DNA from 2 places in the Lactiplantibacillus sp. DA1 genome. Region 1 is predicted to be linked to the other one. Evidence: a T-box and tRNA genes for the amino acid it is inferred to sense, from the RefSeq annotation. Region 1 holds a T-box; the other holds one or more tRNA genes.
What was found. A T-box is a leader RNA that pairs with one kind of tRNA and senses whether it is charged. The one in region 1 lies ahead of leuS (leucine--tRNA ligase), so its partner is inferred to be a tRNA-Leu.

Region 2: it has a tRNA-Leu gene. The T-box ahead of leuS (leucine--tRNA ligase) is inferred to sense a tRNA for this amino acid. The anticodon was not compared.

Annotation. Positions count from the first base shown of each region.
Region 1 is NZ_JAWHTQ010000004.1:30,571-34,999, forward strand. It holds gene RXV91_RS07290 (accessory Sec system glycosyltransferase Asp1) at 1-133, shown strand, start outside; gene RXV91_RS07295 (hypothetical protein) at 163-360, shown strand; gene RXV91_RS07300 (class I SAM-dependent methyltransferase) at 456-983, opposite strand; gene RXV91_RS07305 (phosphatase PAP2 family protein) at 1,052-1,738, opposite strand; T-box leader at 1,850-2,060, shown strand; gene leuS (leucine--tRNA ligase) at 2,200-4,429, shown strand, end outside.
Region 2 is NZ_JAWHTQ010000001.1:536,591-541,019, reverse strand. It holds gene RXV91_RS02505 (SprT family protein) at 1-142, shown strand, start outside; gene RXV91_RS02500 (homoserine dehydrogenase) at 208-1,494, shown strand; gene thrB (homoserine kinase) at 1,503-2,378, shown strand; tRNA gene RXV91_RS02490 (tRNA-Leu) at 2,434-2,518, shown strand; gene RXV91_RS02485 (SH3 domain-containing protein) at 2,794-3,972, shown strand; gene RXV91_RS02480 (hypothetical protein) at 4,224-4,429, opposite strand, start outside.

The DNA.
Region 1 (4,429 bases):
GAAGAATCAAGCGCAGCTGGCGCAATACAGTGCTCAGGCCTATGAAAATGCCAAGCGTTATTCAGAAGAAGCCGTTTTCAAACAGTGGCAGGCATTGTTAGATTACTTTAAGCCTGCTAAGGTCACGGCTTAAGTAGATTTGACGGCAGGGGAGGACGCAAAATGTTAATGATTATGACCATCTATGGGACCGTTAAGATGTTTACCCGAATGATCGTGTACTGTGGCATCGGTGGTCTTGTCCTAATTGTTCGTCACCATAATCGTAAGAAGCGGCGTAACGAGATGGATGAAGGAACTAAGCGGATTATGCGCAATACCCCTAAGGATGAGAACGGTAAGTATCCGTGGGAGAAGTAAGGTACCATTGGTTTTTAAGTTAAATATCTAATTGAAAAGACCTGTCAGACGAAGCTAATCGTCTGACAGGTCTTTTCGGCTAATTTATCGTTAAATTAACGTTTCTGAATGGCCAACAAATATGGCGGCACATGGACTTGATTAATAAACTGATATTGTAGGACTTGGAATTGATGCTGGTCTAAATTCGTTACGTAATCCAAAACGGCTTGTGCTTCTGTCGCACCACCGGGATGACCAGCATAGACTAGCAGGATAATGAGTCCGTTGGTGACGAGGCGTTCTTGAATGGCTTTTACGGCCGTTAACGTTGTCGTTGGTTTCGTAATGATTTGTTTATCGCCACCTGGTAAATAGCCCAGGTTAAAGACGGCACACTTGATAGGTTGATCAGCGGCAATCTTATCTGCGATGTGTTCATGGCCCGTTTGCCACAGAGTGACTTGATGGTTAAGCGCTGCTTTATCTAAGGCAGTCGTCGTCGCTTCAATGGCCGCTGATTGAATGTCGAACCCGTCGACGTGACCGGTAGTGCCGACCAGCTTGGCGAGGTAGACGGTATCATGGCCATTGCCAACCGTCGCGTCAATCACGTGATCACCGGGATTGACGACTTGGTTCATCAGTGTGTGGCTATAAGCTAATGCCGAACTGAGTTGAATGAGTGTTACCCCCTTGTTGAATTCATGAATTAAGGCCGCAGTCGAAGCGGTCCGTGCCGATAACGCGTACTGAAACGCACACTTATATATAGTAAAACACTTCCAAGTAAAAGGCCACCGATTGTATCGCTGGGATAGTGGACGCCCACGATGACCCGGCTGATCATCATTAACAAGATGGCCGTTACGCCGAGGACAGTGAGCCAGCCAGTCAGGGCATTGCGATGCCAGTAGTCAAAGGCCAACACGAGCAGACTACCGATAAGGACGGTCGTTGTTGTCGAGTGCCCGCTGGGGTAACTATATCCTCCAATTTGGACAAGTCGCCAAGCGGTTGGCCGTGGCCGCATGATGACCTGTTTGATGAGATAATTACCGTAGCCAGCAATCAGCCAGGTGTTGACCCAAAAGAAGACTGCGCCGCGTGGGTTATGACCCAGCCAGAGTGCCAGACCAATAGTCAACGTTATAATGGTGATAATGTGAGGATTACCAAGCTGCGTATACGTGACCATCGCGTGTTGAAACCACTGGGGACTGTGATGCCAAAAATTAGCAACCGTGGTGTCAAAGTGCGTCAACCAAGGTGCTCGTTGCCACACCGCGGCCGTCCAGCCTAGCCACACAATAAAAATAAGTAAGATGAGACTGTCCGAACGTTGCCAAGTTCGTTGCTTCAATACAGATTCCTCCGATAAATAATTTATTGCAACCATTATAGCATTTTTTATGATGTCGCCGTTTGTCGACTAATGATAAAATTTGTCGCCGACAGGGCGTGGCCTCTTGAAAAAAGTGTGGTGGTTTGCTACTATGAAAACAATAACTTTACGACTCTGAGAAGGAATAGTAGTGGTTGGTGTTTTACAGAAACTCCGTGGTGGTTGCAAACGGGGATTCATTAACCATGAACTCACCTTCGAGTCTTCCGGCTGAACAAGATTGTAGGTACGGACGTGGTTTCGCGTTAAGATTCCCAAGAGGCCACGATAACGTGGAATCATAGGTGGTACCGCGGAATCCGTTTTCGTCCTATAAGCTTAATTGGCTTATAGGATTTTTTTGTTTTTTAACCGCTTTTACTGAGTTGAAGCATGAAAATGGCCGTCTTGAATAGTCAGTTGGAAAGTCGCAATGCTAGCTTTTACATACAAGGCAGCAAGAAAGGGGCACTACTATGGCATACAACCATAAAGTCATTGAACGCAAATGGCAGCATTATTGGAAGGAAAATAAAACCTTCAAAACATTAGACACGACGGATAAGAAGAAGTATTACGCCTTAGACATGTTCCCATACCCATCTGGTCAAGGATTACACGTTGGACATCCTGAAGGGTATACAGCCACGGATATTATGTCACGGTTCAAGCGGATGCAAGGGTACAATGTCTTACATCCAATGGGTTGGGACGCATTCGGTTTACCCGCTGAACAATATGCGCTCAAGACGGGGCATAACCCGAAGGACTTTACGGCCAAGAACATCAAAAACTTCAAGCGTCAGATTCGGTCATTAGGTTTCTCATATGACTGGGACCGTGAAGTGAATACGACTGATCCAAGTTACTACAAGTGGACGCAGTGGATCTTTGAACAGCTCTATAAGAAGGGCTTGGCTTACGAATCTGAAACGTTGGTCAACTGGGCTCCCGATATGATGGGCGGAACGGTTGTTTCTAACGAAGAAGTGGTTGATGGTAAGACGGAACGCGGTGGCTATGATGTTTACCGGGTGCCAATGAAGCAATGGAGCCTCAAAATTACGGCCTATGCGGACCGGTTGATTGATGACCTGGACGATATTGATTGGCCAGAAAACATCAAGGAACAACAACGTAACTGGATTGGCCGCTCAGTCGGCGCATCCATTCGTTTCAAGGTTGCTGGTCAACCTGACGATACCGAGATTGAAGTGTTCTCAACGCGGCCAGACACGCTGTTTGGCGCAAGTTACATGGTCTTGGCACCTGAACACGACTTAGTTGAACAATTGACGACACCCGAACAAGCGGACGCTATCAAAGCATATAAAGCTAAAATCGCCAGCAAGTCAGACCTCGAACGGACTGATTTGAATAAGGACAAGACCGGGGTCTTCACTGGGAGCTACGGTATCAACCCGGTTAATGGTGAAAAACTGCCAATCTGGATTGCCGATTACGTTCTGGCTTCATATGGAACTGGGGCCATCATGGCAGTGCCTGCTCATGATGATCGGGACTTTGAATTTGCACAAAAATTTGATTTGCCAATCAAACCTGTCATTGCGGGTGATAATGATTATGACCAACAAGCTTACACTGGCGACGGGGAACACATCAACTCAGGTTTTGTTGATGGTTTAGCTAAGCAACCAGCGATTGATAAGATGATTGACTGGTTAGGTGAACACCATGCCGGTGAAAAGAAGGTCAACTATCGGTTACGTGATTGGATCTTTTCACGGCAACGGTACTGGGGTGAACCGATTCCGGTTATTCACTGGGAAGACGGTGAAACGACGTTGGTTCCTGAAGACGAATTACCATTGCGGTTACCAGCAACTAAGAACCTGGAACCATCAGGAACTGGTGAAAGCCCGTTAGCGAATATCGACGACTGGGTAAATGTCGTGGATGAAAACGGTCGTAAGGGGAAGCGTGAAACCAACACGATGCCACAATGGGCCGGGAGTTCATGGTACTTCTTGCGTTATGTTGATCCGCACAACCGTGAAGCTTTGGCCGATTATGACAAGTTGAAGTACTGGTCACCCGTTGACTTATACGTTGGCGGTGCCGAACACGCGGTCTTACATCTGCTTTACGCACGTTTCTGGCACAAGTTCTTATATGACTTAGGCGTTGTGCCAACCAAGGAACCATTCCAGAAGTTAGTTAACCAAGGGATGATTTTGGGTGATAATCACGAAAAGATGTCTAAGTCGCGGGGAAACGTGGTTAACCCCGATGACATTGTTGACCAATATGGTGCCGATACGTTGCGGTTATACGAAATGTTCATGGGACCATTGGAAGCTTCGATTCCGTGGAGTACCGATGGGTTACATGGCGCTAATAAGTGGATCGAACGGGTTTGGCGCTTAATGATCGATGAAAACAATCGTGTTCGCGACCGAATCACGACCATCAATGATGGTAAGTTGACGAAAATCTACAACGAAACCGTTAAGAAAGTTACGGAAGACTATGAAGCTATGCGCTTTAACATTGCGATTTCACAAATGATGGTCTTCGTAAACGAAGCATACAAGGTCGACGATTTACCAATCATTTATATCGAAGGCTTTGTAAAGTTACTGGCACCGATCGCACCACATTTGTCGGAAGAACTATGGTCATTATTAGGCCATGATGACACGATCACCTACGCCACTTGGCCAACGTATGACGAATCTAAGTTAG
Region 2 (4,429 bases), on a different contig from region 1:
AGCGCCGAAGCAGGCGACGGCCCGGCCGTATCGGTATATTTATGAATGCCAACGGTGTGGCCAGCGGTATTACCGCAAGCGCCGCATGGACACTCGCCGCTATACGTGTGGTCGTTGTCAGGGGCCAATTAAATTAGTCTGAAAAGGTTTGCTAAAGTGGTACGCTTCCGATAGAATTAGCTTAACTATTGATATGGAGGGATTAAGATGGAAACGATTAAAATTGGTGTGGTCGGACTAGGCACAGTCGGCACCGGTGTGGTTAAAATGCTTCAAGCGCATCAGGAAAAGATTTCAGAAATTACCGGTCGTAAGTTGGAACTAGCCTGCGTAGTTGTCCACAACTTGAAAAAGCACGAACAAGTTGATTTGGGGGACGTTCAGATGACCGACCAAATCGCGACCCTACTTGATGATCCGTCCATTCAAATTATGGTCGAAGTGATGGGTTCAATTCATCCGGCGAAGGAATATATTACGCAAGCCTTGCAAGCTGGCAAACACGTGGTGACGGCCAATAAGGACTTGATTGCACAATATGGCCGGGAGTTGGTTCAGATTGCTCGTGAAAATCATCGTGACTTGTTCTATGAAGCTAGTGTTGCTGGTGGGATTCCAATCTTACGGACGATTGATAATAGTTTCGCCGCTGACCGGATTCAACGGGTTATGGGAATCGTCAACGGGACCACTAATTACATCATGACGCAGATGCTGACTAAGCATTGGTCGTATGACCAGGCCTTGAGCTCAGCACAAGACTTGGGGTTTGCCGAAAGTGATCCCACTAATGATGTCGAAGGTCTTGATGCGGCGTTCAAGATGATTATCTTAACGCAGTTTGCCTTTGGGATGAGTCTGTCCCTCGACCACGTTCAAGTGCAGGGAATTACGAAAATCAGCCCAGAGGATATCGCGGAAGCTCACCAGCTTGGGTATACGATTAAATTACTCGGGATTGCGGAAGAAATTGACGATCGCATTGCGGTATCAGTCGGGCCTGTGCTCGTTTCTGATCAACATCCACTTGCCACGGTGCAAAATGAAAATAATGCTGTGATGGTAACGGGAACGGCTGTGGGGAACACGATGTTTTACGGTCCCGGCGCTGGAGAACTCCCGACCGCCAACAGTGTGCTGAGTGATATTACAACGGTTGCGAAAAATATTGCGTTGAATACGACTGGCAACACGTTTAACTCTTATCGCCAGGAGACAGTCTTAGCAACACCTGAAGATGTTGTGTATCCTCACTTTATTGCCTTGAAGATGCGTGATGTCCCAGGGATGATGATGAAATTGACGGCGATTATGACCCGCGCAGAAGTCTCATTTAGTCGAATCATTCAAAATCAATTAGGTGACGGCAACGCTCGTGTTGTGATTATTACCCATGCTATGAATGATCAACAGTTAGCCGACATCACCCGTGAAATCGGTGAGCAAGAGAATATGCAACTATTAGCGAGTTATAAAGTTTTGAAGAATGCGTAGGTGAGGACATGTTAACGATTTCGGTTCCGGCAACTTCCGCTAATCTTGGTCCCGGTTTTGACTCAATCGGTCTAGCACTAGATATGCAATTGACGTTACAAGTCTTACAACCTAGTGATCATTGGCAAATCGACCATCCTTTTGGGGCGGATGTGCCGACGGATGAACGCAATTTAATTATTAAAACTGCGTTACATTTGGTACCAGATTTACATCCACAGCATCTACAGATGGCTTCTAAAATTCCATTGGCGCGCGGATTGGGTAGTAGTTCGACGGCCATCGTAGCCGGCTTAGTGCTGGCTAACGAATTGACCGGCGCAACGCGCTCTTCTGCTGAGCTACTGGAAGTTGCCACTCAATTGGAGGGGCACCCAGATAATGTGGCACCGGCTTTGTTAGGTGGTTTGGTCGTGGCGACGTACACTGACGAACGCGTCCGCGCGGTGAAGTTACCGCTACCGACGCTTTTTGCAAGTGTCTACGTGCCTAACGAACCGCTATTGACGACAGCCAGTCGCCAAGCCTTACCAACTGAATTGGCGTACCACCAAGCCATTACTGGTAGTAGTGTGGCGAATACGTTAGTGGCCGCTCTAGCAACTCAAAATTGGGATGTGGCGTTACCACTGTTAGAACAGGATGAATTCCATGAGCAGTATCGGGCTAAGTTAGTGCCAGCACTACAAACGGTCAGAGACCATGCCCACGCCCTGGGATTAACGGGGACGTATTTGAGCGGTGCTGGGCCAACGGTGATTACGTTGGGTGATTACGGTCAACTCGCCACGTTGCAAGCACAATTAGGCCAAGATGCGACGTTAACCGGTCAATTATTCCTATTGCCAATGGATGCAACTGGGGTAAAAGTACAAAAATCTTAAAATAAGCTTGTCAGACTCACAAAATTTTGTTATGATGTTTTTTGTGAGTTGTGATGCGGCCATGGCGGAATTGGCAGACGCGCAAGATTAAGGATCTTGTCGGGGTTAACCCGGTGGAAGTTCGAATCTTCTTGGCCGCACTACTTATAATAAGAGCTTTGAAATGCTGATATACCGGCGTTTCGAGGCTCTTTTGTTTTGCCCCGAACTTGTCAAAATTGGTCAGCATGCGATTTTGCATGTTACGGAGGGCGTCTGAAGACCGGTGTATAGATGTTTCAAGCACCTTGTTTTTGCATCCAAATTGGTATTACGTTAAATTCTTAAGCTCCATTTGAGTGGTTTAATCACCTTACTGTTATTATATAATATATTGATAATTAAAATAATAATTCATGCTGAGCGGGGGATAAAGATGGTTGAAGATAGTTTACCTAACGGATTTAATCGTGATTTTAACAAGTTACAAAGACTAAGTGCCAGAAACATGCCGACTGCAGGTGATATTAATAAGCAAATCGCTGATGCAAAAAGAATGGCCAATATATTAAGTAACCCGGAGTCAGCAAGAAATTATTTTAATGGTGGACTAAAGAATATTGAACAAATGAAAAAGTCTGCAAAGCGAAGTGGTAGTAAAGGATACCCAACATACAATAAGAACTTCGTGGATAATATGTTAAAGTCTGCAAAGCGAAGTGGCAGTAAAGGATACCCAACATATAATAAGAACTTCGTGGATAATATGTTAAAGTCTGCAAAGCGAAGTGGTAGTAAAGGATATCCAACATACAATAAACGTGCTGTGGACGGTTTGTTAAAACGTGCAAGTCACATGAACCATGAAACAATTGGCGATATTTTAGGTGCTGACTGGAAAAATAAGGTGAAAGCAGTTGGTGACCCTAAATTTTCTACGGACAAATTAACTGATAATTTAGCCAAAATGCAGAAAGCCAACGCAGAAACTTATTTTTATTCTAAAAATTTTACAAATGATTTTACAGCCGAATTGGATAGACTGAATAATTTAAAGAAGAAGCATAATATACAACTCGCCCCTAAAGATAATACCGATATCGATAATGAAAGTATGGATATAATATCAGAATATTCTACAGCACCAATCAATGAAAAAGATGTTACAGATAAAGAAATTGCTGATTTTGTTAAGAGCAACGATGATAGCAAACCGTTTAATGAAAGAATTAAGTCCTGGGATAAAATCGCAACTGACAAAAATAATAAGGCACACTTAGTTGCAAGAACGGTCTTACGAGTCGTTTTCGTTCAAGTTTTATTACCATTGTTGATTGCTTGGGCAACACCATTTGTTGTTGGAAAATTAGATGAAGCTGTATATTATGGTGTTCTTAACGCTGGTTGGATGTCACCAAAAGCTTATATAGATGTAAGTGAAGCAAATATTAGGATTGGACGTTCAAATAGTGCGAAAATTATGGTGAAATTACCTGCACAAACTGAAGTGAAAGTTATTAAGCACATTGGAAGATGGTCACAAGTTAAAATTCCGTATGGTTATAATGATGAATCTGGCTGGATTCAAACCCAATATTTAAATATTAATGACTAAGAAATTTAGTTCTTAAATCATAGAACCAAAATAAGACGACCTACTTTCTTAGTAGACCGTCTTATTTTTATTGCCAGCTAGTTATTCATAAAATCGAATTGGGCTAGCTTCTTTTGTTGTTCTTCTAGTGGGTGAACGTAGTAGCGTTCAAACGTCTCTACGTGGTGTCCTAAGCTTGTTGCAATTGTTAAGACATTTTGGTTGTGGTGGTAGTTAATTGTCGCGTAGGTGTGTCGTAGGGCGTATAAAGATTAATGCGGGACATCTTTGTAATCTTTAATCGTTTCTTGCCACTTCTTACCAAGGTAATTTGGCCGGTATGGTAACCCGTTCCCATAAGAAAATACCATGACTAGCTTTTCGTCTTCTGGCGTCATACTCCAGTCAAAGTTATCTGGGTGCTTAGCCATTAAGTGCCGGGTCAACTCCTTTTGACTTTTCAAAGCTTTATGGACGC